Regions from separate parts of the Afipia sp. MLSD5-FHT05B12 genome, predicted to be linked through region 3. Evidence: predicted binding sites of a transcription regulator. Region 3 holds the regulator's gene; each other region holds the start of a gene.
The links. Region 3 encodes PhoB, which activates phosphate uptake and scavenging genes when phosphate is short. Its sites were predicted from a motif close to TGTCATNNANCTGTCAT; they were not measured.
Positions count from the first base shown of each region.

Region 1 (7,811 bases), on a different contig from region 3:
AGCCAACCAGTGCAGATATCGATGACGAACACGGTGACGATGACCATCAGCAGAATGGCACTGACGTCGGAGTAAAAGAACTTGCGCACCGCCGCGACCAGCTCCTGACCGATGCCACCGGCACCGACAAAGCCCATCACAGACGCCTCGCGCACGTTAATTTCGAACCGCAGCAATGTGTAGCTCGCAAACCCCGGCATTACTTGCGGCAACACGGCAAACCGAACGGCAGACATCCAGCTCGCACCGGTGGAGCGGACACCCTCAAGCGGCTTCATGTCGATATTTTCGGCCTGCTCGGAATAGAGCTTGCCCAGCGCGCCTATCGAATGAATCGCGATGGCTAGTACGCCGGCCATCGGCCCAAGACCAAAGGCGATCACGAAGATCAGCGCAAACACGATACTGGGAACCGTGCGGCAGAATTCCAGCGACCTACGCACAACAAACCGCAGAACCGGATGCGGCGACAGGTTGGCGGCAGCGAGGAAGTTGAGGACAAATGCGCCCAGTGCGCCAATGGTGGTGCCTACATAGCTCAGCAGCAGCGTTTCTGCGAGCAGCTTAAGCCATTTTTGCCAGCCCCAGAACCATTCGGCAGGATCGGTCCAGACCCGCTGGCCTGTGTCGAGGTTCAGAATGCGGTCGAAGTAACCAACAAAGTTTCCGATCTTCTCGATGAATGTCTTCGGCGCCACCTCGGCGCCAAAACCCGCAACGATCAGTAGTGCGACAAATACGACAAGACCCGCCACAAAGCGCAGACGCTTGCGAGAGATAGCGCCGTCATACGCAGCCTGGAGCGCCGCGATCTGCTGGGGCGGATAGCTGGAAAGACTGATTGTCAAAATGAAACTGCTCTATGAGCGAAAGAAGAAGGGCCGAATAGGCAATCTGTCCGGCCCTTCGTCAGTCAGGATGCCTTCTTCTTGCGAAGACTGTCGACGAACTTGATCAGTTCGATCATGCCATCCCAATCCTTGGTCGTGGCCGGGGCGAAGTCCTTCTTCTGTCCGTCGGACAGCCTGTCGAAAGCCACCTTATCCTTGGCGGGCGCTTCGAAGAAGGCCTTCTCGATGTTCGCCTTCAGATCAGCCGGCATATCGGCCAGAATCGCATATGGGCCGTTCAGGATCGGCGCCGATTTTTGGACGATGCGGAAATCTTCCTTCTTCATCGCCGAGCCGTCCGCATTCTTTAGCATGCCCTTGATCAGCATCTGGGAGAGGGTCGAGTCGTTATCAGCGGTCCACTGGTTGGCGGCGACATCGACCGTCCCCTGCGAAAGCGCCAGCAGTGCATTTTCATGGCTACCGGTGAACACCACCTTGCCGAAATACGATTCCGCGTCGGTGATCTGCATCTTGTTCAGTTCAAAGCGCGGAACATTGTTGCCGGAGGTCGAATTCGGATCGACCAAGCCGAGGTTCTTACCCTTGAGATCGTCGATATTCTTGTAAGGCCCCTTCGCCAGAACGAAGAACATCGAATAGTAGCCGGTGGTACCGTCGATGTTGCGGTCGTGCGCAAACGCATCGGTCTTGACCCCGGTGAGGCGCGCGCGGGCGAACGCCGCCGAACCGTAGCTCGCAATGTGGATGGTTCCGGTGCGTTGACCCTCAATGACCGCTGCATAATCATTGGCGATGCGAAGGTTCACCTTCACGCCAAGTTCCTTGCTCAGATAAGAAATGAACGGCGCCCAGCGCTCAGTGACGCCGGACGCGTTCTCGGCGGGGACAACCGCGAAAGTGAGTTCGGAATACCTGGCCTTCCAGTCCTGAGCGGAAGCAGCAGTGGCGCTTAAAGCGAGCGCGGCAGCGCCCGCAATAACGATACGGCGATTGATCATGATGTCCTCTGTGGTCGGTTATCGTAGGGTTCAGGGTCGAATGTGATGACTCAAAGCATGACGCAATCCAAAGACCGCTTCACGACATCGGCACGATTATGCAACCGCGGCAGTTTCAAAAGCCGGTGCCAGTGTTCCGGGCACAAAGTCCGGGGTCTCGTCCATCACTTCGCCAGCTTCGAGATCGTAGAGTTCGCGCGCGATCGTGTCGGTGAGTGCCGCTGGGGCGCCGTCGAACACGATACGGCCCGCAGACATGCCGATCAGGCGGTCGCAGTATGTCCGCGCCAAATCGAGCGAGTGGAGATTGCAGATCACCGTGATGCCGAAATGCTTGTTGATGCGCAGCAGCGCATCCATCACGATGCGGGTGTTGCGCGGATCTAGCGACGCAATCGGCTCATCCGCCAGAATAATATCGGGTTGCTGAACCAGCGCACGGGCGATCGCCACACGCTGCTGCTGACCGCCAGAAAGCTGGTCGGCGCGCTGCGCGGCCATCGGCATCATATCGAACTGCTCGAGAGCGGAAATAGCAATCGCCTTGTCGTCCTGCGGCCAAAGCTGGATCAACGACCGCCACTGGGGTACGCCTGCGAGGCGCCCCATCAGGACGTTGGTCAGAACATCAAGCCGCCCGACCAGATTGAATTGCTGAAAGATCATTGCCGAACGCGCGCGCCAGCGGCGCAAATCGCGGCCCTGCAAGGCAGTCACATCTACACCTTCGAACAGGATTCGCCCGCCGGTCGGCTTCTCAAGCCGGTTGATCATCCGCAGCAGCGTCGATTTTCCGGCACCAGACCGGCCGATCACACCGACAAAACGGCCAGGTTCAATCGAGAAAGACGCATTATCGACGGCCGTCTTCGCGCCGAACCGGCACGTTAATCCGTCCACCTCAAGCATGCGCCGACTCCGTCCAAGTATGCTCCCCTCTCGCTAGCGTGGGTTTCCTACAGTTGTGTGACATACCTGCTTGAGGCGGTTGCTCTCCCCCGAAATTGCGGGTGCTGTGACGAAATGCTCTCCGTCATCCAATTTTCACGATGTCGTCACGAAACGGCATGAAGAGATGTTGACCTCCTCGCCAATGCACCGGCTCTCGCCGGGCGCAGCACCTCTCCCGAGAAAAGCCGTTCATGGTCGGCAAGATCCTATCCGCTCACCCCTTCATCGATCCGACCGCGACCCTGCGTGACAGCAACGCGGGCGCCTATTGCGAAATTGGCGCGCGCACGATCCTGCACGAAGTCACGCTCGGCGATTACTCCTACGTCGTAAATGACAGTCAGATCGCTTACGCGACCATCGGAAAATTCTGCTCAATCGCCGCGATGACAAGGATCAATCCCGGCAATCATCCGATGCATCGCGCGGCGCAAGCGCACTTCTCTTATCGCGCCAGCGCCTATTTTCCCGGCGAGCCCGATGAGGCCGAGTTCTTCGCGTGGCGGCGCAGTCACCACGTGACATTCGGTCATGACGTATGGATTGGCCATGGCGCCATTATCCTGCCGGGCCGCTGCATCGGGACTGGCGCCGTGGTTGCAGCCGGAGCCGTCGTCACCAAGGACGTGCCGGCCTACACGATCGTCGGTGGAAATCCCGCCAAGCTGATCCGGCGGCGGTTCTCGGAACGCGCGGCGGATGAACTGATGACGCTGGCATGGTGGAACTGGGGGCACGATCGCTTGCGATCCGCATTGCCGGATTTCAGGACTCTACCGGTTGAAGACTTCATCGAAAAGTATCGGCATACCGCACCAATAGAGCAGACCTTGAAAGCAGCTGACACATGACGGACATCTTGATCGAAGGCGGCGAAGCGCTGGTCGGAAGCGATCTTGTCGACGCATCCATTCACGTCGCAAACGGAAAAATTGCGGAAATTTCATCGCGTAGCGGTGCAGCTTCCCTTCGCCTCAACGGCGATGGCCTGATCGCCCTGCCGGGCATCGTGGATATGCATGGCGACGCTTTCGAACGCCAGATGATGCCCCGCCCCGGTGTGGATTTCCCGATCGATGTGGCGCTGGTCGACAGCGACCGTCAGGCGATTGCCAACGGCATCACGACGGTCTTCCACGCTACCACGTGGTCCTGGGAACCCGGCCTGCGCGGGACCGAGAACGCGCACCGCTTGCTCGATGCAATCGAAGCCATGCAGCCTCGGCTTGCCGCTGACACACGCTTTCATCTACGGCAGGAGACGTTCAACCTTGACGCCGAGCCCACCATTGCCAACTGGCTGGCTGCCGGACGCATCGACCTCCTCGCCTTCAACGATCACATGCATATGACCGCCGCGTCGATGAGCAACCCGAAGAAGCGCGCCCGCATGGTAGAGCGCTCCGGTCTCAGCGAAGGTGAGTTCGACAAACTGGTCGAGCGAGTCATGGCCCGCGCGGGCGACGTTCCGAACTCAATTACACGGCTCGCGTCCATCGGCCGCGACCATAGCATTCCATTGCTGTCCCATGACGATGAATCGCCGGATCAGCGTACTGGCTTCCGCGACTTGGGCATCGATATCGCCGAATTCCCGATCAACGAGGAAACCGCCCGTGCGGCCATCGACGGCGGCGACTTCACCGTGTTCGGAGCGCCAAACGTCGTGCGCGGCGGCAGCCATACCGGCTGGACCAGCGCGGCCGACATGGTGAGCAAGGGTCTGTGCTCGATTCTGGCTTCGGACTATTACTACCCGGCCCCCCTGCTCGCGGCGTTCCTGCTAGCCGCAAATAACACTCTGCCTCTGCCGCAAGCCTGGGCACTGATCTCCGGTGCTCCTGCGGCGGCAACAGGTCTCCACGATCGCGGCCAAATCGCCGTCGGGAAACGCGCCGACATCATTCTTGTTGATGCGCAGGAACCGCTCAGACCTCGAGTCGTTGCCGCAATTGCCGGCGGCCATATGGTTCATCTAACAGAACCGCGGCGGATTTTGTCGACAGCACCCACCTCGCGCAGGGTTGAACCGGCCTGAGCAAGCGGTTACTCAGGACTCGCATGCCGCAATATCCCCGCTACGCCATCTACTTTGTACCTTCAGCACAGAATGCGCTTTATCGCTTCGGCGCGGACCTGCTCGGGTACGATGCGTACTCGGGCAAGCCGCTGCCCTTTACCAATGGCATCGAAGCGGAGATTGAAGGCTGGAAACAGCTCACCGTCGATCCGCGCAAATACGGTTTTCACGCCACGCTGAAGGCCCCAATAACCCTCCACCCCGGCAAGACTGAAGACGAACTTGCCAGAGCCATGCAGGAATTTGCGCGCACGCCGCATACGATCCCACAGATTACACCCGTTGTTCGCGCCATCGGGAGATTTATCGCAATCGTACCACGCGACCCTTGTCCTGACCTGCAAAAACTTGCCGCCGATTGCGTGACGTCCTTTGACGATTTCCGCGCACCGCTGACACCCGAGGATCGCGACCGGCGCAACGTGTCCGCGTTGACGGATGTACAAGTTATGCACCTGGATCGCTGGGGCTATCCTTACGTGTTCGAAGATTTCCGTTTTCATATGACGCTGACGGGTTACCTTCCGGCCCAGCGGCGCACGGCAGTACTGGACATCCTGGCAAAGCGTTTTGCTGCGCTGGATCTAAAATCGGTATCGATCGACCGACTGGCGCTGTTGCGTCAAACCGATGCGATGACGAGCTTCACGATTGTGTCTGATTGGCCGCTTGTGGCTACGTGACACTACTCACAACGCTACGTTTGCAGCACAGTCGCGACCAACCGCGTCTGGTAAGGATTCATTGTTCGCAGCGCGTTCAGAACCTTGTCATATTGGGTTTTGTTGGCGTCAACCACCACCAGAATGATTCCCACCACGGAAAGAAGAGACGCGAAATCCTGATCGTCGACGGCTCCCCCGTCGATCAGAGTTGTGCCGTTGTAAGCAAGAGCACAGCCATTCTGCGTCGAGAGCGCCGTCTGAGGTGAAGATTCGGACCTGCCGCGTGCGCCGGCCGGAAGAACGCGAAGTTCACCGATCGCGACTTCCAGCTCACCCAACGCCACCGGACTTCGCATCGCGTCAAAGAATCCGGGTCTACCCTCAAGACCAAGCAGTTTGGAAAGCTGCATGGTCTCCGTCGCATCGACCGTCAAAGCATGCATACCACGTTGAGCAAACTGTTTGGCCAGCGCCAGCGTGAATGCGCAGCTTGCGGCGGGGTCGTTTGCCCCGAGAATGAGGATCGCGCCGGGCGACTTCTCCAACGCCTGAGTGAGTATGGCCGGCAGTTCGCCGAGCCCGTCCACACGAACGGGCGCAGCCGCCGGATCCGCGCGGCTCGCGGCCACAATTGCCTTGCGGGAAACGGTGGCCAGATTGAACACACCTGTGCGCTCGTATAAATCCCTGTCGCCACGGACGCCAGCGGTGCCACCGTCGAACTGGTTGAGAAAAGCCGCAGTAAAGATCCCTGCAAGTAGACCGATGACAAATCCGCCCCCGACCACCAGAGTTCGAGGAATGACATACTGCGCGGGCTGGATGGCCGCCGGAGAAATGACGCGAGAGTTTGTCCGGTCGAGCATCCCCTCTTCGCGAACTTCCTTCGCGCGACGTTGCAGCGTTTCATAGACGACGCGCTGCGCCGCGACGTCGTTCTCCAGATCCTTCAGTTTTTGAACGGGTGGTTGTCCCGACGCCGAAACTTGCCGCGCCGCGATGATCTGCCTATTGAGTTCGCCTTCAACAGCCTTGGTCCGCTGATATTCGGTTTCGAGACTGCGCTGGATTCTCGCAAGCTCGACGTCGATGAGTTCGCGAATCTGCCGAACCTGCGCGCGCGCCGTGATAACGGCCGGGTGTAAAGGACCAAGCGACACCGCGCTGTCAGTCTCGGCCTTCTTCGCCTCAGCGTAACGCGCCCGCAAATCGAACATCGTTTGAGACTGAAGTGCTTCTGCGATGGTGTCGATCGGCGGATTGGTCACGTTGCGTTTGCGAAGAATATCCATCCGCGCCAGCAATTCGGCTCCGCGTATTCTCTGTGCGGAAAGCTGATTGATCAGATCGCTCAGTTCCTTCTCGCTCAGGAAATTCCCCTGCCCGCCGACCAGATTGTTCTGAATGCGATAGATTTCAACTTGCTTCTCTGCGTTCGTCAGATTCTGTCGTAACGTACTCAGGCGCGATTCAAGCGCTTTCGCCGTTCGGCTCGCCGCCTCGGTTTGCATCTGCACTTGCACCTCGAGATAGGCCTGAGCAATTGCATCGGCGATCTGTTTCGATTTCTCGGGCGACGACGACGTCCACACTGAAACGTCGAGGACAAATGTGCGGTCAGGCCGGCGAACGTCGATTCGTTTCCGCAATGTGCGAAGCGCGGCTCTGATACGCGCATCCCCCTCGGAGGATGACCCAGCCGAGTCCCCACCCTCACCCGCTACGAATTCCGGATCTCTGGTCAAATTGAGCTTGGTAACGACCTTCTCAAGCACTTCGGTCGACGTGATGACTTGGACCTGGCTCTCGACCACCGCAAACGTCGCGTCGGCGGACGCCGCGGCAGGGCTAAGGTCGTTTGGCAGAATCTGAAGTCCGCGCGGATCGATAAGAATTTTGATCTGCGAAACGTATCGCGGGGTCATGAAGAGAGCAATTGCAAGCGCCAACAGCGCGCATGTCCCGGTGATTGCTGCGATGAGCTTTTTGCGGCGGCCAAAGGCGGTCGCAAGGCCACGAAAATCAATGACAGCAGCCGGCGCCTCGCGCGTGTCGATTGCCATTGTCATGCGCAAGCACCTGCTGAGCGCATCGAGAATGACGAACTTGGCCGCATACGCATGAGACTACCTGAACGCAACAAGGTCACCCGAACCAACACTCCGAGCTTGCACGGAGCTTGACCCGGTATGGTTAATATTGCTTGAATAATGGGCCTTATGCAGCGCGGATAACTCCGCCCTTCGCGAAATCCTCAGGCTGA
Region 1 is NZ_JBXAFS010000012.1:71,253-79,063, reverse strand. It holds gene phnE (phosphonate ABC transporter, permease protein PhnE) at 1-848, opposite strand, end outside; gene phnD (phosphonate ABC transporter substrate-binding protein) at 914-1,852, opposite strand; gene phnC (phosphonate ABC transporter ATP-binding protein) at 1,949-2,761, opposite strand; gene AC1Q6J_RS16145 (LbetaH domain-containing protein) at 2,995-3,654, shown strand; gene AC1Q6J_RS16140 (alpha-D-ribose 1-methylphosphonate 5-triphosphate diphosphatase) at 3,651-4,841, shown strand; gene AC1Q6J_RS16135 (DUF1045 domain-containing protein) at 4,865-5,566, shown strand; gene AC1Q6J_RS16130 (GumC family protein) at 5,581-7,323, opposite strand; partial or broken gene AC1Q6J_RS16125 (Wzz/FepE/Etk N-terminal domain-containing protein) at 7,357-7,611, opposite strand; gene AC1Q6J_RS16120 (glucosamine inositolphosphorylceramide transferase family protein) at 7,803-7,811, opposite strand, start outside.
Region 1: a site for PhoB is predicted at 2,884-2,900, ahead of phnC (phosphonate ABC transporter ATP-binding protein). Genes of this name have one in related genera too.

Region 2 (7,811 bases), on a different contig from region 3:
ATCGCAACAAGCGTTCGATCGCCCTCGACCTTGCGTCGGAAGGCGGCCGCGCGGTGCTGATGAAGATGCTCGAGACCGCCGACGTTCTCACCGAAAACTTCAAACCGGGAACGCTCGACAAATGGGGCATCGGCAATGATTTTCTGCGCGAGAAATTCCCCAGGCTTATCCACTGCCGCATTTCCGGATTCGGCGCGGACGGACCGCACGGCGGACACCCGGGCTACGACGCGATCATTCAGTCCATGGTCGGCCTGATGGCCTCGACCGGATCGCCGCAGAGTGGCCCGACCCGCATTGGCGTCGCACTCGTCGACATGACGACGGGGCTTTATGCCGCTGTCGGCATCCTGATGGCGCTGGCGGAACGCGCCAGGTCCGGCAAGGGTCAGTTCCTCGAGACCACGCTCTATGAAACCGGCCTCGCGATCATGCATCCGCACACCGCGAACTATTTCCTCCATGGCAAGCCTCCGGCGCTCACCGGCAACGAGCATCCGAACCTCGTTCCTTACGCAGTGTTTCCGGCGCGCGACGGCGACATCTTCATGGGGGTGGGCAATGACGGCACCTTCCGCAAGCTGATGAAGGAGCTCGGCAAGCCCGAGCTCGGGACCGATCCGCGCTTCGCGCGCAATCGCGACCGTATCGCGCATCGTGACGAGTTGCGCGCCGTACTCGTTGATATCCTGAAGGACGAGGACAGCGAGCCGCTGTGCCGCCGTCTGCTCGCGGCGGGTCTTCCGGCCGGCCCCGTGCAATCAATCGACAAGGCGCTGGCCAACGAGCACACCAAGCATCGCGGCGATATCATCGAAAAGGACTGGTACAAGGGCGTCGCCTCGCCGATCCGTTTCGATCGCACCAAGGCCAGCCTGCGCCGCGTGCCGCCGAAATACAGCCAGCATACCGACGAGGTTCTCGGAGAGTTCGGCTACTCGGCGAAAGAGATCGCCGACCTTCGCGCCTCCGGCGTGGTAGTCGGGGAACGCAAGCGCTAGTGATCCGGTTCTGACATTCGTATTGTATCTTCCGCAGGCACTTTTGCGAATGTCAGAACCAAAGGATCACTAGAATCATAGTTTGCTAGTGTCCTTTCGTATCCGACGTTCGCTCGGAAGGTGCTGAGAAATGAAGCGAACGTCAGATACGGGACACTAGCCCTCGCTCGGGACGACGGCCATTGTGACCGTCGCCCTGACAGTGATCAATTCGCGCATCGGCGGATTGCCTGCATCACGGCCCTGAGGCCGTCTGCGCCCAAGGTCGAAGCCATTTAGGGCTTCCCACAGGCGACCCTCCCCGCTTACCATCCCGCGTCACCAGCACGTCATCCGGCGCTGTTACCCGCGCAACGATGATGACGGCTTCAGGGAGAAAATATCGATGACAATCCGCCAGATGGGCTTTCAGGCTTTCTTGGGCCTGGCTGCTTCGACCGTTCTTGCTTTTGCAACGCCCGCCCACGCTGTCACCGAGCTTCAGTGGTGGCACGCCATGACCGGCGGCAACAACGATATCGTCAACAGGCTCGCGGCTGATTTCAACGCCTCGCAGAGCGACTACAAGGTCGTCCCTTCCTTCAAGGGAAGTTATCCCGACACCATGAATGCCGGCATCGCCGCATTCCGCGCCGGCAACGCACCGCACATCATCCAGGTGTTCGAGGTCGGCACGGCGACGATGATGAGCGCCACGGGCGCCATCAAGCCGGTCTACCAGCTCATGAAGGACGCCAACGAGCCGTTCGACCCGAAGGCCTATCTCCCCGCGATCACCGGCTACTATTCGACCGCGAAGGGCGACATGCTGTCCTTCCCCTTCAACTCATCTTCGATGGTGATGTGGGTCAATCTCGACGCGCTGAAGAAAGCCAGCATCGCGGAGATTCCGAAGACCTGGCCGCAGGTTTTCGACGCCGCGAAGAAGCTGAAGGCGGCCGGATACACCACCTGCGGATTTTCCAATGCGTGGGCATCCTGGGCGCATATCGAACAGTTCTCCGCCTGGCACAATGTCGCGATCGGCACCAAGGCGAACGGCCTCGATGGTTTCGACACCGTGCTGAAGTTCAACTCGCCGCTGCACATCAAGCACCTGCAGAACCTGATCGACCTGCAAAAGGACAAGACCTACGACTATTCCGGCCGCGCCAATGCGAGCGAAAGCCGTTTCGCCTCCGGCGAGTGCCCGCTGTTCCTGACCTCGTCCGGCTACTACGCCACTGCCAAGGGCACCGCCAAGTTCGCGTTCACCTCCGCGCCGATGCCGTATTATCCGGACGCCGCCGGAGCGCCGCAGAACTCGATCATTGGCGGCGCGTCGCTCTGGGTGATGGGCGGCAAGAAGCCCGACGAATACAGGGGCGTCGCCAAGTTCTTCGCTTTCCTGTCCGACACCAATCGTCAGGCCAAGCTGCACCAGGAATCCGGCTATCTGCCGATCACCAAGGCGGCCTATGAGAAGACCAAGGCGGACGGCTTCTACGAAAAGAACCCGACGCTACAGACACCGCTGAAGGAGCTCACCAACAAGGAGCCGACGGAGAATTCACGCGGCTTGCGTTTCGGCAACATGGTGCAGATGCGCGACCTCTGGGCGGAAGAGCTTGAGGCCGCACTTGCCGGCCAGAAGACCGCCAAGGATGCGCTCGATGCAGCCGTCAGCCGCGGCAACGCCATGCTGCGGACGTTCGAGAAAACCGCGAAGTAGGCCGGGTGTTTACTCGCACGACCGCGCGCGTCGCGTCAGTATCCCCCCTCCCCCTCGCGGGGAGGGGTCAGGGAGTGTGCGGCATCCACTCCAGCGCGACCGAATAGCCGCCAATGGAAAAGACCGCCACCTTCAACAACAAGCTGCTGCCATACCTGCTGCTGACACCGCAGCTCGTCATCACTTTCGTATTCTTCTACTGGCCCGCAAGTCAGGCGGTCTGGCAATCGTTCAAGCGCGAAGATGCATTTGGCCTTGCGTCGGAATTCGTCGGTCTGGAGAATTACGAGGCGCTGTTCGCGCAGCCTGAATATTACAAGGCGATGCTGACGACCGTGGTGTTCTCAACCCTCGTCGCGCTGCTGTCGCTCAGCATCGCTCTCCTGTTTGCCACCCAGGCCGACAAGAACCTGAAAGCGGCGCCGGCCTTCAAGACCCTCCTGATCTGGCCCTATGCCGTAGCGCCGGCGATCGCCGGCGTGCTGTGGATCTTCATGTTCCATCCCTCGCTCGGCACGCTGGCGCGCCCGCTGCGCGCGTTTGGCTTCGACTGGAATCCGCTGCTGAACGGCAACCACGCCATGACCCTGGTTGTGATGGCCGCGGTCTGGAAGCAGATTTCCTACAACTTCCTGTTCTTCCTCGCCGGTCTCCAGGCGATTCCCAAGAGCGTACTGGAAGCCGCCGCCATCGACGGCTCCGGTCCCCTGCGCCGGTTCTGGACCATCGTCTTTCCGCTCTTGTCGCCAACCATGTTCTTCCTGCTGGTGGTGAATGTTGTCTACGTCTTCTTCGACACATTCGGCATCATCGATGCCGTCACAGGCGGCGGCCCGGCCGGCGCGACCACAACCATGGTCTACAAGGTCTACGCCGACGGACGCCTCGGCGGCGATCTCGGCGGCTCCGCTGCGCAGTCCGTGGTGCTGATGGTGATCGTCATCGCGCTCACCGCTGTCCAGTTCCGTTATGTCGAACGCAAGGTGCAGTACTGATGGTCGAGCATCGTCCGCTGCGCGATTTCGTCGCCTATGCGATCCTGATCTTCGGCGTTTTCATCGTCGTCTTCCCGGTCTATCTGGCGCTGATCGCTTCGACGCACGACGCGGCCACGGTGGTCACCGGAAACATGCCGCTCTCCCCCGGTGGTCACACCCTCGAAAATTATTACCGGGCGATCTTCGTCGGCGGTTCACGCGCCAGCCGCGAGCCGGTCGGTCACATGCTGATGAATTCTTTCATCTCCGCGATCGGCATCGCGGTGGGCAAGATCTGCATTTCGATCCTGTCGGCATTCGCCGTGGTGTATTTCCGCTTTCCTTTCCGCAAGACCGCATTCTGGATTATCTTCGTCACCTTGATGCTGCCGGTCGAAGTCCGCATCTATCCGACCTACAAGGTGGTCGCCGATCTGCACATGCTCGACACCTATGCCGGGCTGATCCTGCCCCTGATCGCCTCGGCCACCGGCACGCTGCTGTTCCGGCAGTTCTTCATGACCATCCCCGACGAGCTTCTCGAGGCGTCGAAGATCGACGGCGCCGGTCCGTTCCGCTTCTTCAAGGATACCCTGCTGCCGCTGTCGATCACCACCATCGCCGCGCTGTTCGTGATCCAGTTCATTTACGGCTGGAATCAGTATCTGTGGCCGCTGCTGATCACCACGCAGGATTCGATGCAGACCATTGTGACCGGCATCAAGAAAATGCTGACGACAACGGACGAACTGGCGGAATGGCAGCTGGCGATGGCGACTGCCGTGCTGGCAATGCTGCCGCCGGTAGCTGTCGTGATCCTGATGCAGAAACTGTTCGTCCGCGGGCTGGTCGAGACCGAGAAGTAGGAATCAAGAGATGGCTAACGTCATTCTGCACGATGTCCGCAAGACCTATCCCGGCGGCGTCGACGCCATCAAGGGCATCAACTTCGAGGTTGGCGACGGACAGTTCTGCGTGCTGGTCGGACCCAGCGGATGCGGAAAGTCCACGCTGCTGCGCATGGTGGCGGGACTGGAGACCATCACCGGCGGCACCATCGACATCGGCGGCCGCGTGGTCAACGAGATCGAGCCGGCCGACCGCGACATCGCCATGGTGTTTCAGAACTACGCGCTCTATCCGCACATGAGCGTCTACAACAACATGGCCTACGGCCTGCGCAATCGCGGCATGCCGAAGCCCGAGATCGATACGCGCGTCCGCGAGGCCGCGCAGATTCTCGAAATCACGCCGATGCTCGAGCGCAAGCCACGGCAATTGTCCGGCGGCCAGCGCCAGCGCGTCGCCATGGGACGCGCCATTGTGCGGCAGCCGAAGGTGTTCCTGTTCGACGAGCCGCTGTCGAATCTTGATGCCAAGCTGCGCATCGCGATGCGGGTCGAAATCCGCAAGCTGCAACGCCGCCTCAAGACCACCTCGATCTACGTCACCCACGATCAGCTGGAGGCGATGACGCTCGCCGACATTCTGGTGGTGATGAACGGCGGCGTGGTCGAGCAGATCGGCAAGCCGCTCGACATCTATCGCAAGCCCGCCACCACCTTTGTCGCGTCTTTTATCGGCGCGCCGCCGATGAATCTGCTGCCGGTGAAGGCGAACGATCTTGGCGGGCTGCTTGACGCGTTGCAGATCAAGGCGCCCGGAGACGCCATCCTCGGCGTCCGTCCGGAAGACTTCGCCATCGCCGGCGCGGCGCAGGGAGGACTCGCGCTCGAACTCGTGGTGGACGCCATTGAGCGGGTCGGCGCGGAAACATTCGTCTATGGCACGAGGGCGCGCGACGGCGACGGGCCAACTGTCAGCGCCAGGCCGGGCGAGCTGCCTCCCGGCGAGATCATCGTCCGGTTGCCCGGAGAAGCCGCCCCCGCCGTTGGCGAGCGAATCAGGGTTTCTGCAACGCGGGATAAACTGCACCTGTTCAGCGCCGACGGCCGCAGCCGGCTGGCCGGTTAGCTGGTTTTGCCTCTGTTTACGGGCGGTTAGAGGCGCTTGAACAACGCAACCGGCATCGCCATATTTGTTTCAACCGGCAGGCCGCAAGGCTGCCGGGAACCCAGGAAGGAGTGCCGCAAGGGCTCCGACCCAAAGTCGCTTCGAGAGGACTTTGTGAATGTCTCGTGTTCCTTCGCTATCGAGTCCGTTCCTTTTGGGATTCGACGAAATCGAGCGTGCGCTCGATCGCGTCGTGAAAGGCGCGGATGGTTATCCTCCTTACAACATCGAGCGGTGCGGCCGTGATGACGGCCAGCCCGAGCGCCTGCGGATCACGCTGGCGGTCGCAGGGTTTACCCGCGACCAACTCGATGTAACCACTGAGGAAAACCAGCTCGTGATCCGGGGCCGCCAGCAGGACGACAAGACCCGGCAGTACATCCACCGCGGCATCGCCGCGCGGCATTTCCAGCGCACCTTCGTGCTGGCCGACGGGATGTATGTCATCGGCGCAGACCTGAAGAACGGCCTGCTGTCGATCGATCTGGCTCGTCCCGAGCCTGAACGGGTCGTTAAGACGATAGCCATCAATGAGCACGAATAATGGAACGAGTAGCGGACTCGACCGCTTAACACCTACAAGGAGTCGAGACCATGACTGAAGGTAATGTCATCTTCGAACCCGCCGTCTCTCCGGAGGCGCTGGCTACTTTGGGCGAAGGCCATATCGCTTACGTCAAACAGATTCGCTCGGAAGACGTGCCGGGACTTTTCCCGCAGGCACCGCAGATCGCGCCCGGCCTGAAGCTGTTCGCGCTTCACGCTGCCGACGGCACGCCGATCATGCTGACCGACAGCCGCGAGGCGGCGATCGCGAATGCATGGAGCAACGAACTCGAGACCGTCAGCGTTCACTGAGCAGGCCGCAAGCCGCGCAGGAATGCGACGATCGTAAACGAAGCGGTAGCGCGGCGAGCGCTGCCGCTTTTTGTTTGAGGGTATGTTGTATGTTGTGCAGCTTATGGCTTTAGCCGCTTCAGTTCGGCGACGGCGGCTTTGGCTTCGAGCAAATCCTTGGGGCACGACTGGGCGGCGGCGTCCAGAGCCTTCAGCCCCTCCTCCACGTTCCCGTTAAGCACGTACCACTCGCCGACATAGAATTGTGTTTGGCAGCGAATGTTATTCGTCGATTCCGCAGCCATCAATTGAGCGGCAGAACGCTTCCCGAGATAAAGCTCTGCCAGAGCGTAGGGCCAAATCTCGATCGGAAGTTGTTTGGCGTTTGCCTCCAGTTCTGTTTCCGCCATCTCCCCCGCACGCTTGCGCGCTAGATAAAGAAACAGCGTTACGTAAATATCGCGTCGTAATGCAAGGGCACGTGAAAGATCGCTGGAAGCACCCCTGAAGTCGCCTGCCAAAAACTTCATCAACCCCAGAGATCTGGCGTATGTAAAATTCTTTGGATCGAATTCCATTGCTCGCGCGTAATCGGCAACCGCCGCCTCGTAATCTCCCTTACGTTCGTAGGCGCTTCCGCGATTGCGGTAGGCGTTTGTGAAATTCGAGTCCGTTTCAATCGACTTGGTGAAATCGACAATTGCCCGATCGTAGTCGCCCTTGCCCGCATAGACATTGCCACGGCCATCGTAGACGCGGGCGTCCTTCGGACCGATTTCAATCAGCTTGGTATAGTCGGTAATTGCCTGATCATAGTCGCCCTTGTAGGCATAGGCGCTACCGCGGACGCCATAGGCGCTGTGATACTTTGGATCGATCTCGATAGCCTTGCTCGAATCGGCGATAGCTCGCTCGTAATCCCCCTTGCGAGCGTAAGCGTTACCGCGGCCAGCGTAAGCGCTGGCGTCCTTCGGCTTGATTTCAATCAGTTTAGCATAATCGGCAATTGCCTGGTCATACTCACCCTTACGCGACAACGCGTTGCCGCGGCCACCATAAGCACCAAAGAGTTTTGGATCGATCTCAATTGCTTTTGTGAAGTTGGCAACTGCCCGGTCCATGTCGCCCTTTTGAGCGTAGACATCTCCGCGCGCAGCATGCACGCGGGCATCTTTTGGGTTGATCGCTATCGCCTTCTCGGCGTCGGCCATGGCTTGATCAAACATGCCCTTCCGGGCGTATGCCAATCCGCGATTTGCGTAAGGCCTGAAA
Region 2 is NZ_JBXAFS010000004.1:81,937-89,747, reverse strand. It holds gene AC1Q6J_RS07535 (CaiB/BaiF CoA transferase family protein) at 1-1,001, shown strand, start outside; gene ugpB (sn-glycerol-3-phosphate ABC transporter substrate-binding protein UgpB) at 1,387-2,712, shown strand; gene ugpA (sn-glycerol-3-phosphate ABC transporter permease UgpA) at 2,826-3,707, shown strand; gene ugpE (sn-glycerol-3-phosphate ABC transporter permease UgpE) at 3,707-4,555, shown strand; gene AC1Q6J_RS07515 (sn-glycerol-3-phosphate import ATP-binding protein UgpC) at 4,566-5,663, shown strand; gene AC1Q6J_RS07510 (Hsp20 family protein) at 5,821-6,246, shown strand; gene AC1Q6J_RS07505 (BQ00720 family protein) at 6,297-6,560, shown strand; gene AC1Q6J_RS07500 (tetratricopeptide repeat protein) at 6,662-7,811, opposite strand, start outside.
Region 2: a site for PhoB is predicted at 1,318-1,334, ahead of ugpB (sn-glycerol-3-phosphate ABC transporter substrate-binding protein UgpB). Genes of this name have one in related genera too.

Region 3 (7,811 bases):
CATCAGGGTGCCCAGCGCGTCGATGGTGTCGGTTTCCCATGTTCCCGTGAACCGCGCGCGTAGCCAATCCTTGGCGACATAAAGCCTTGTGACGCGCGCGAACGCTTCCGGCTCATGATTGCGCAGCCACAGCATCTGCGGCAGCGTCCAGGTCGGATTGGCCCGATTGGCTCCGATCTCAAGAATACGCGCGTCAGCTTTGTCGCGAAGCTGCTGTGTCTGGTCGCGGCTGCGCTGATCATTCCACAAGATCGCAGGACGGATCACGTGGCCATCGGCATCCTCAAGCACCTGTGTATGGGCGCCAGCGGAGAATGAAATCGCGGCAATATCGGACGCGGGACGCCCGGATGCCTTTAGACCGCGGCGTAGCGCATCACACGCCGCCAGCCACCAGTCATCGGGGTTCTGTTCGCTCCAGCCCGGGTGCGGGGACGATGTCGCGACCGGTGCGGACGCCTCGCTGACCAACGAGCCATTACTCTTGATGATGCTGATCTTGAGCGAACCCGCACCGAGGTCAATGCCGACCAGTAGAGGATCAGACACGGCCATGCGCGCCCTCCCCGAATGCCGCGCCGTTGCGCGCCATCTCAATCACGGCGAATGTCTTTCGCGTTCGAGCCGGCGCGCAACCCAAGCTTTCCGGGATTCAGGAGATTGGCGGGATCGAGCGCATCCTTGATTGTCTGGAGTACACCAAGGCCTGCGCCAAGCTCGCGCTGCATCCACGGATTTCTGAAAAGACCCGCGCCGTGATGGTGCGCGATTGAGCCGCCATGATCGAGCGTCAGTTTCTGAACCGCATCCCAAAGCTTGGCATGGATCGGCAACGCCACATCATCCGCCATCGGCGGCAGACGGATCGTCATGTACTGACACGCGCCTTCCGGATAAACGTGAGACCAGTGCGCGCCGAAGTGGATGCCGGGGTGAATTTTACGCACGGCATTGCCGATGGCTTCATACATCGCGGGAATCGCCGACCAGTTGCCGGTCACCTCGATGGTATCGTTGAAATAACCCGCATCGTGCCATTTCTGCGAATAAGCGACATAGCGGTTTTCCTTCCAATGATGGAAGGGCGCGTCAGGCCCGATTTCGCCGCCGAGATTCTTGGCAATCGCCAGGGCCATGTCCTGCTCGACCGTAATCAGCGGTTCGCTGCCGCTGAACATCATCATGGCCAAGTAAGGCTTGATCTTGAACAACGCGATGTCCTTGGTGCGTTCATCGCTCTCAACCCGGTCGTAAAGCCGCACGATGGCCGGGCGCAGCTCCGCCTGCATGATGAGACGCGCGCAATCCAAGGCTGCTTGCTGCGTCGGAAAGGCCAGCACGACGCCACGCTCGATCTCCGGCTTTTTCCAGATTCGCAGCGTCGCTTCCGTAATAATACCGAATGCCCCCTCACCGCCGATCATCAGATCGCGGATCGATGGACCGACCGAACGCCGCGCGACCGGGCGGACTTCAAGCGGGGTACCGTCCGGCAGCACAGCCCTCAAACCGACAGCAATGTCTTCGATCTTTCCGTAACGGCTGCTGGCTTGGCCACCGCCTCGGCATGCGAGCCAGCCACCAACAGTGGAAATTTCGATTGACTGCGGCAAGTGACCGCTTGTGTATCCGGCCTCATTAAGTTGACGTTCGAACTCGGCACCATTCATGCCTGCCTGCACGGTCACAACCGCATCGGTCGGATTGATCGAAACGATTTTGTCGAGCCGGCGCGTGTCCAGCATGATTTCGCCGCCGAGCGGAATCGCGCCGCCCAGAACTCCCGAGCCGTTACCATAAGGAATAATCGGAACGTTACGCGCCTTCGCAAGCTGAACGATGCGAATAACCTCATCCTCGTTCGCTGGACGCACAACAAGACGCGGCACCGCGCCCGCAAGTGCGCCGGCGCGCTCACGGAAAACCGCAAACGGCAGGCGATCACGCGCATAGCCGAGGCGCTGCTCGAATGATGCCAGAACGTTGGCGTTGCCTACGATTGCGCCGAAAGCGGAGACGAGGCTTTCATCGACATGATCGGTTTCACGCACGGCAGCGATGGTGGTTGCAGTCATGACAGGCCCTTTTCAGAGGCCGAATTCGCCACGCTCACTCGGCGCACTCCCCTGATCGCATTGCATTTTCTGACGATTGAACAAGTGGCTTGCACAATCGTTTGTTCAAACGTCGTACAAACCGCCCCTGCGGTCAAGTGAAAATTTAGCGCGGGGCTGGGCCTGTGGAAGCGCGGATGACAAGACCGTCCGGCGCCAGCGGCGCGACGGGTTGCGGCGTACCGCCGTTCAAAAGGTCGATCAGAAGGTCGGACGCAATTTCGCCCATCAATTCCGTGGGCATCTTCACCGATGTCAGCTGCGGATAGAGCATTGTCGCGACCGGCGCATCGTGCAGACCCACCACCGACACGTCGCGCGGAATTTGCAGACCCGCCTCATGCAACACAGCCATCGCACCTGCCGCGGTCACCAGCGTGGCGCCCAGAACAGCCGTCGGCTTCAGTGCAAGAAGACTGCGCATCGCATCCGCCCCGCCCTCCGCCGTGTATCCGGCGACAGCGACCAGCTTCGGATCGAACGGAATACCGTGCCGCTTCAGTCCATCGCGATAGCCGGCCAATCGTTCACCAGCATTGAATCCGCCGGGACGGCCCGCGAGATGCGCGATCCGCTTGTGGCCCATCTGCGCCAGATGATCGACGGCAATTGCCGCCGCGGCGCGGCTATCCAGTACGACGCAATAAGAGCTGCCCGACAGTTGCCGGTTGAGCAGCACGAATGGCGTGTGAGTGGATTCAAGTTCCTCACGCAGCAGGCTGTCATCATCAAGGCTTGCGACCAGCAGCCCATCGACACGGTTGCCATGCGACAGTCGATGATAAACGGCGTCGGTCGCGCCTGATTCCCGGTGCGCAATCAGCAACGAATAGCCATGACGCGCCGAAGATTTTTCGGCACCGCGAATGGCGGACGCAAACACCGGATTGTCGAGTTGCGGAACGATAAGGCCGAGTGTCCGGCTGCGCGACGTCCGCAAACTCTGCGCGAGCGTATTTGGTGAATAATCCAGGCTACGAGCGCTTTCGAGAATCCGTTCGCGCGTCTCCGGGCGAATGCGTTGGCTCTCCTCACCGCGCAGCACCCGCGAAGCGGTGGATACGTCGACCCCCGCCATACGCGCAACATCGGCTAATCTTGGCCTCATCGATTCCAACATCCCAAGCGGCGACCAGCGCGGCGAGCGTAGACTTGGAGGCCTGATAAAACAAGCAATCCCCAGGCGCGGACTCGACGCAATCCGACGATCAATGTACAAGGCTTGCGGTCGAAAACTGAATAGGCCGGGTTAAAGCACGGATGCAGCCATGAATGTCACCATCTATCACAACCCGGACTGCGGAACGTCCCGCAACACGCTGGCTATGATCCGGCAAAGCGGCACCGAGCCGACGATCATTGAATATCTGAAGGAACCGCCCACCCGCGCAGAGCTGATCGAGCTTATTGCGGCGATGGGAGTTTCGGTGCGCTCACTTCTGCGCGAGAAAGGCACGCCTTATGCCGAACTTGGACTCGGCGACCCGAGGTGGACAGATAACGAGCTGATCGATCTGATGCTCGTACACCCAATTCTGATCAATCGGCCGATTGTCGTGACATCCAAGGGCGTCAGGCTGTGCCGACCATCGGAGGCTGTGCTCGACGTTCTGCCAAATCCGCACATTGGCAGATTCGTCAAGGAAGACGGCGAAATCATCAACGCGGTCTGACGGCACATCGCTAACCAACACCCCGCGCATGCGAGGTGAAGGTCAGATAGCCCGTGACTCAACCTTGTGACTCAGCCTTGGCGAAACGATCGTCAAGCGCGTAGCCCGCGCCACGGACCGTGCGGATCGGATCCGACTCGCGTCCAAGATTCAGGAGTTTCCTGAGGCGGCCGATATGCACATCCACCGTGCGCTCGTCGATATAAATGTCACGTCCCCACACGCCATCAAGCAGTTGCTCGCGGCTGAACACACGCCCCGGATGTTCCAGAAAGAACTCGAGAAGCCGGTATTCGGTCGGACCGAGATCTATCGGACGCCCGGAACGGGCAACACGCCGGCGGTCCCGGTCAAGCTCGATGTCGCCAAAGGCGAGAACTGTCGCGAGGCGCTCCGGACTGGCGCGGCGCAGCAAGCCTTTTACGCGAGCGAGCAGTTCGGGCACCGAGAACGGCTTGACGATATAATCGTCCGCGCCGGTCGCAAGCCCTCTCACTCTTTCGCTTTCCTCGCCGCGCGCAGTCAGCATGATGATCGGGATTTGCTTGGTTTCGGGACGCGCTCGCAGCCGACGGCACAATTCGATCCCAGATAGGCCCGGAAGCATCCAGTCGAGTACAATAAGATCGGGAACATGCTCCTTGAGCCGCGTATCAGCATCGTCGCCGCGGGCGACCGTTTCGACGTCGTAGCCCTCGGCATCCAGGTTGTAGCGAAGCAGCGTAGTCAACGCCTCTTCGTCCTCGACCACAAGAATTCGGGCGCTCATTTCCAGTCCTTCAGTTCTTCGTACAAATTAACTGCCTGACGCGACCGTTGCAAAGTTCGTCATATCGCCCTTCGGGCGCTGATCGAGCATCTGCTGGCCTTCGATCATGTAGAAAACCGTCTCGGCGATGTTGGTCGCATGGTCGCCGATACGTTCAATATTCTTGGCGCAGAACATCAGGTGAATACAGAAACCGATGTTACGCGGGTCTTCCATCATGTAGGTCAGAAGTTCGCGGAACAGAGAGGTGCAGATCGCATCGACCTCCTCATCCCCCTTCCAGACTATCATCGCGGCCGGCAGATCGTGCGCTGCGTAAGCATCGAGTACCGACTTGACCTGCGACTGCACCAGGTCGGTCATGTGTTCCAGGCCGCGGATCAATTTCAGCGGATGGAAATCACTATCGAGCGCCGCGACGCGTTTGCCGATATTCTTGGACAGGTCGCCGATGCGCTCCAGATCGGTCGCAACCCGCATCGAACTGACGATCTCGCGTAGGTCGACCGCCATCGGCTGGCGGCGAGCGATCGTGAGTACCGCACGCTCTTCGATCAGATGCTGCAACTTGTCGATCTCGAGATCGGCGGCGACAACGCGCTTGCCCAGCGCGACATCGCGCCGGATCAATGCATCGACGGAATCGACGATCTGCCGTTCGGCCAGGCCGCCCATCTCGGCAACAAGCCGGTTTAGCTCCTGAAGGTCTTCGTCGAACGCCTTGGCGGTATGATCTGAACCCATGGTATGTCTCTCCCGCGAATGCGCGTCAGCCGAAGCGGCCGGTGATGTAATCTTGCGTGCGCCGATCGGTTGGCGAGGTGAAGATTTTGTTGGTATCGTCGAACTCAACCAGTTCGCCGAGATACATAAAGGCTGTCTTGTCAGACACACGCGCCGCCTGCTGCATATTATGCGTCACGATGGCGATCGTGTAGTCTTCCTTGAGTTCCTGGATCAGTTCTTCAACCTTGGCGGTCGAAATCGGATCGAGCGCCGAGCAAGGCTCGTCGAACAGGATGACTTCGGGACGAACCGCGACAGTGCGTGCAATGCACAGGCGCTGCTGCTGGCCGCCTGACAGGCTGAGGCCGCTGGCGTTCAGCTTGTCCTTGACCTCGTTCCAGAGCGCGCCGCCCTTCAGCGCGGCCTCGACCCGGCCGTCCATTTCCGACTTCGATATCTTCTCATAGAGTCTGATGCCGAACGCGATGTTCTCATAGATCGTCATCGGGAATGGCGTCGGCTTCTGAAACACCATTCCGATCCGGGCGCGCAGCAGGTTCAAATCGAGCTTCGGATCGAGAATATTGGTCGAATCCAGCATCAATTGACCGACGGCGCGCTGACCGGGATAAAGATCGTACATACGGTTGAAGATGCGCAGCAACGTCGATTTGCCGCAGCCCGACGGACCGATGAAGGCGGTCACTCGGTTCTCGCCGAGAACAAGATTAATGTTCTTCAGAGCATGGTGCTCACCATAGTAGAAGTTCAGGTCACGCGCGGTCACCTTGGGCCGCGCATCAAGCCGGCCGGCACTGCCCGGCACGGGTCCACGGGAAAGATCTACGCTGACAGAAAGCTGTTCGTTCATTTCGATGTCCTCTCGGCGCCGAGAATGCGCGCGCCAACGTTAAGGGCAAGTACGGTCAAGGTGATAAGCAAAGCCCCGGTCCATGCGAGCTGTTTCCAGTAGTCGTAGGGGCTTTGAACGAAGTTGTTGATGGTCACCGGCAGGTTCGCCATCGTCTTGGTCAAATCGAGACTGAAGAACTGGTTGCTCAGCGCCGTAAACAGCAGTGGCGCGGTTTCGCCGGCAACACGCGCTGTCGCCAACAGCACACCCGTGATGAGGCCCGAACGTGCGGCACGATAAGCAATCCGCTTAATGACAAGCGAGCGCGGCAAGCCGAGTGCGGAGGCTGCTTCACGAAGCGGATTGGGCACGAGACCAAGCATGTCCTCGGTGGTACGCACAACAACCGGGATCACGATCACGGCGAGCGCCAGCGTGCCGGCCAGCGCCGAGAAGCCACCCATCGGGACAACGATCGCACCGTACACGAACAGACCAATGATGATCGACGGCGCGCTCAGCAGGATGTCGTTGATGAAGCGGATCACCGACGTCAGGCGGTCATGCTTGCCGTATTCGGCAAGATAGGTGCCCGCGAATAATCCGATCGGAGCGCCGATGCCGACGCCGAGTACCGTCATGATGATCGAGCCGACGATGGCGTTGAGCAACCCACCCTCGGTGGAACCAGGCGGCGGTGTGTTCTCGGTGAAGATGCCAAGATGCAGGCCCGCAAAGCCGTTGTAGAACAGCGTGAACAGGATAAGCGCAAGCCAGGTCACGCCGAAGACGGCTGCCCCAAGGCAGAGGAACCTGATGACGATGTCCCAGCGGCGGCGAGAGGCATAGATCGGGTTCATGGCTCAGTTCCCCGCCTTCTTTTCAAGACGCATCAGCATCAGCCGCGCCGCAGCCAACACGAAGAACGTCAGCACGAACAGCAACAGGCCAAGCAGAATAAGGCCCGACTGATGCAGCCCGTCGCTTTCGGCAAATTCGCTGGCAATAGCCGCTGAAATTGTCGTACCCGGAGCAAAGACCGACGAAGATATCCGGAACGAGTTTCCGATAATAAAGGTCACTGCCATCGTCTCGCCAAGCGCGCGGCCGAGAGCAAGCATGATGCCGCCGATCACGCCGACTTTGGTATAGGGAATGACGACGTTGCGGACGACTTCCCATGTGGTGCAGCCGACGCCGTAGGCCGCTTCCTTCAGAACCGGCGGCACCGTCTTGAACACATCGACAGAAATCGCGGTGATGAACGGGAGCACCATGATCGCCAGAATCAGCGCCGCATTGAAAAGGCTGAGATAGGACGGCGGGCCCGCGAAAATCGTCCCGAGGATCGGTACCCCGTCAAATACCCGGATCATGAAGGGCTGGAATGTATTCGCCAGGAACGGGCCAAGTACAAAGAAACCCCACATGCCGTAGATGATCGACGGAATGCCTGCGAGCAGTTCGACCGCAATGCCGATCGGACGGCGAAGCCACTGCGGACAAAGCTCGGTCAGGAAGACCGCGATGCCAATACCGACCGGAATTGCGATAATCATCGCGATCACTGACGTTATCAGCGTGCCGTAGATCGGACCAAGCGCGCCCAGAACTGGAGGATCGGCGGACGGTGCCCAGCGCTGCGTCCAAAGGAATGCAAACCCGTATTCTTTTAT
Region 3 is NZ_JBXAFS010000001.1:213,765-221,575, reverse strand. It holds gene xylB (xylulokinase) at 1-555, opposite strand, end outside; gene AC1Q6J_RS00915 (FAD-binding oxidoreductase) at 594-2,075, opposite strand; gene AC1Q6J_RS00910 (LacI family DNA-binding transcriptional regulator) at 2,221-3,222, opposite strand; gene arsC (arsenate reductase (glutaredoxin)) at 3,383-3,787, shown strand; gene phoB (phosphate regulon transcriptional regulator PhoB) at 3,846-4,556, opposite strand; gene phoU (phosphate signaling complex protein PhoU) at 4,584-5,300, opposite strand; gene pstB (phosphate ABC transporter ATP-binding protein PstB) at 5,326-6,153, opposite strand; gene pstA (phosphate ABC transporter permease PstA) at 6,150-6,995, opposite strand; gene pstC (phosphate ABC transporter permease subunit PstC) at 6,999-7,811, opposite strand, start outside.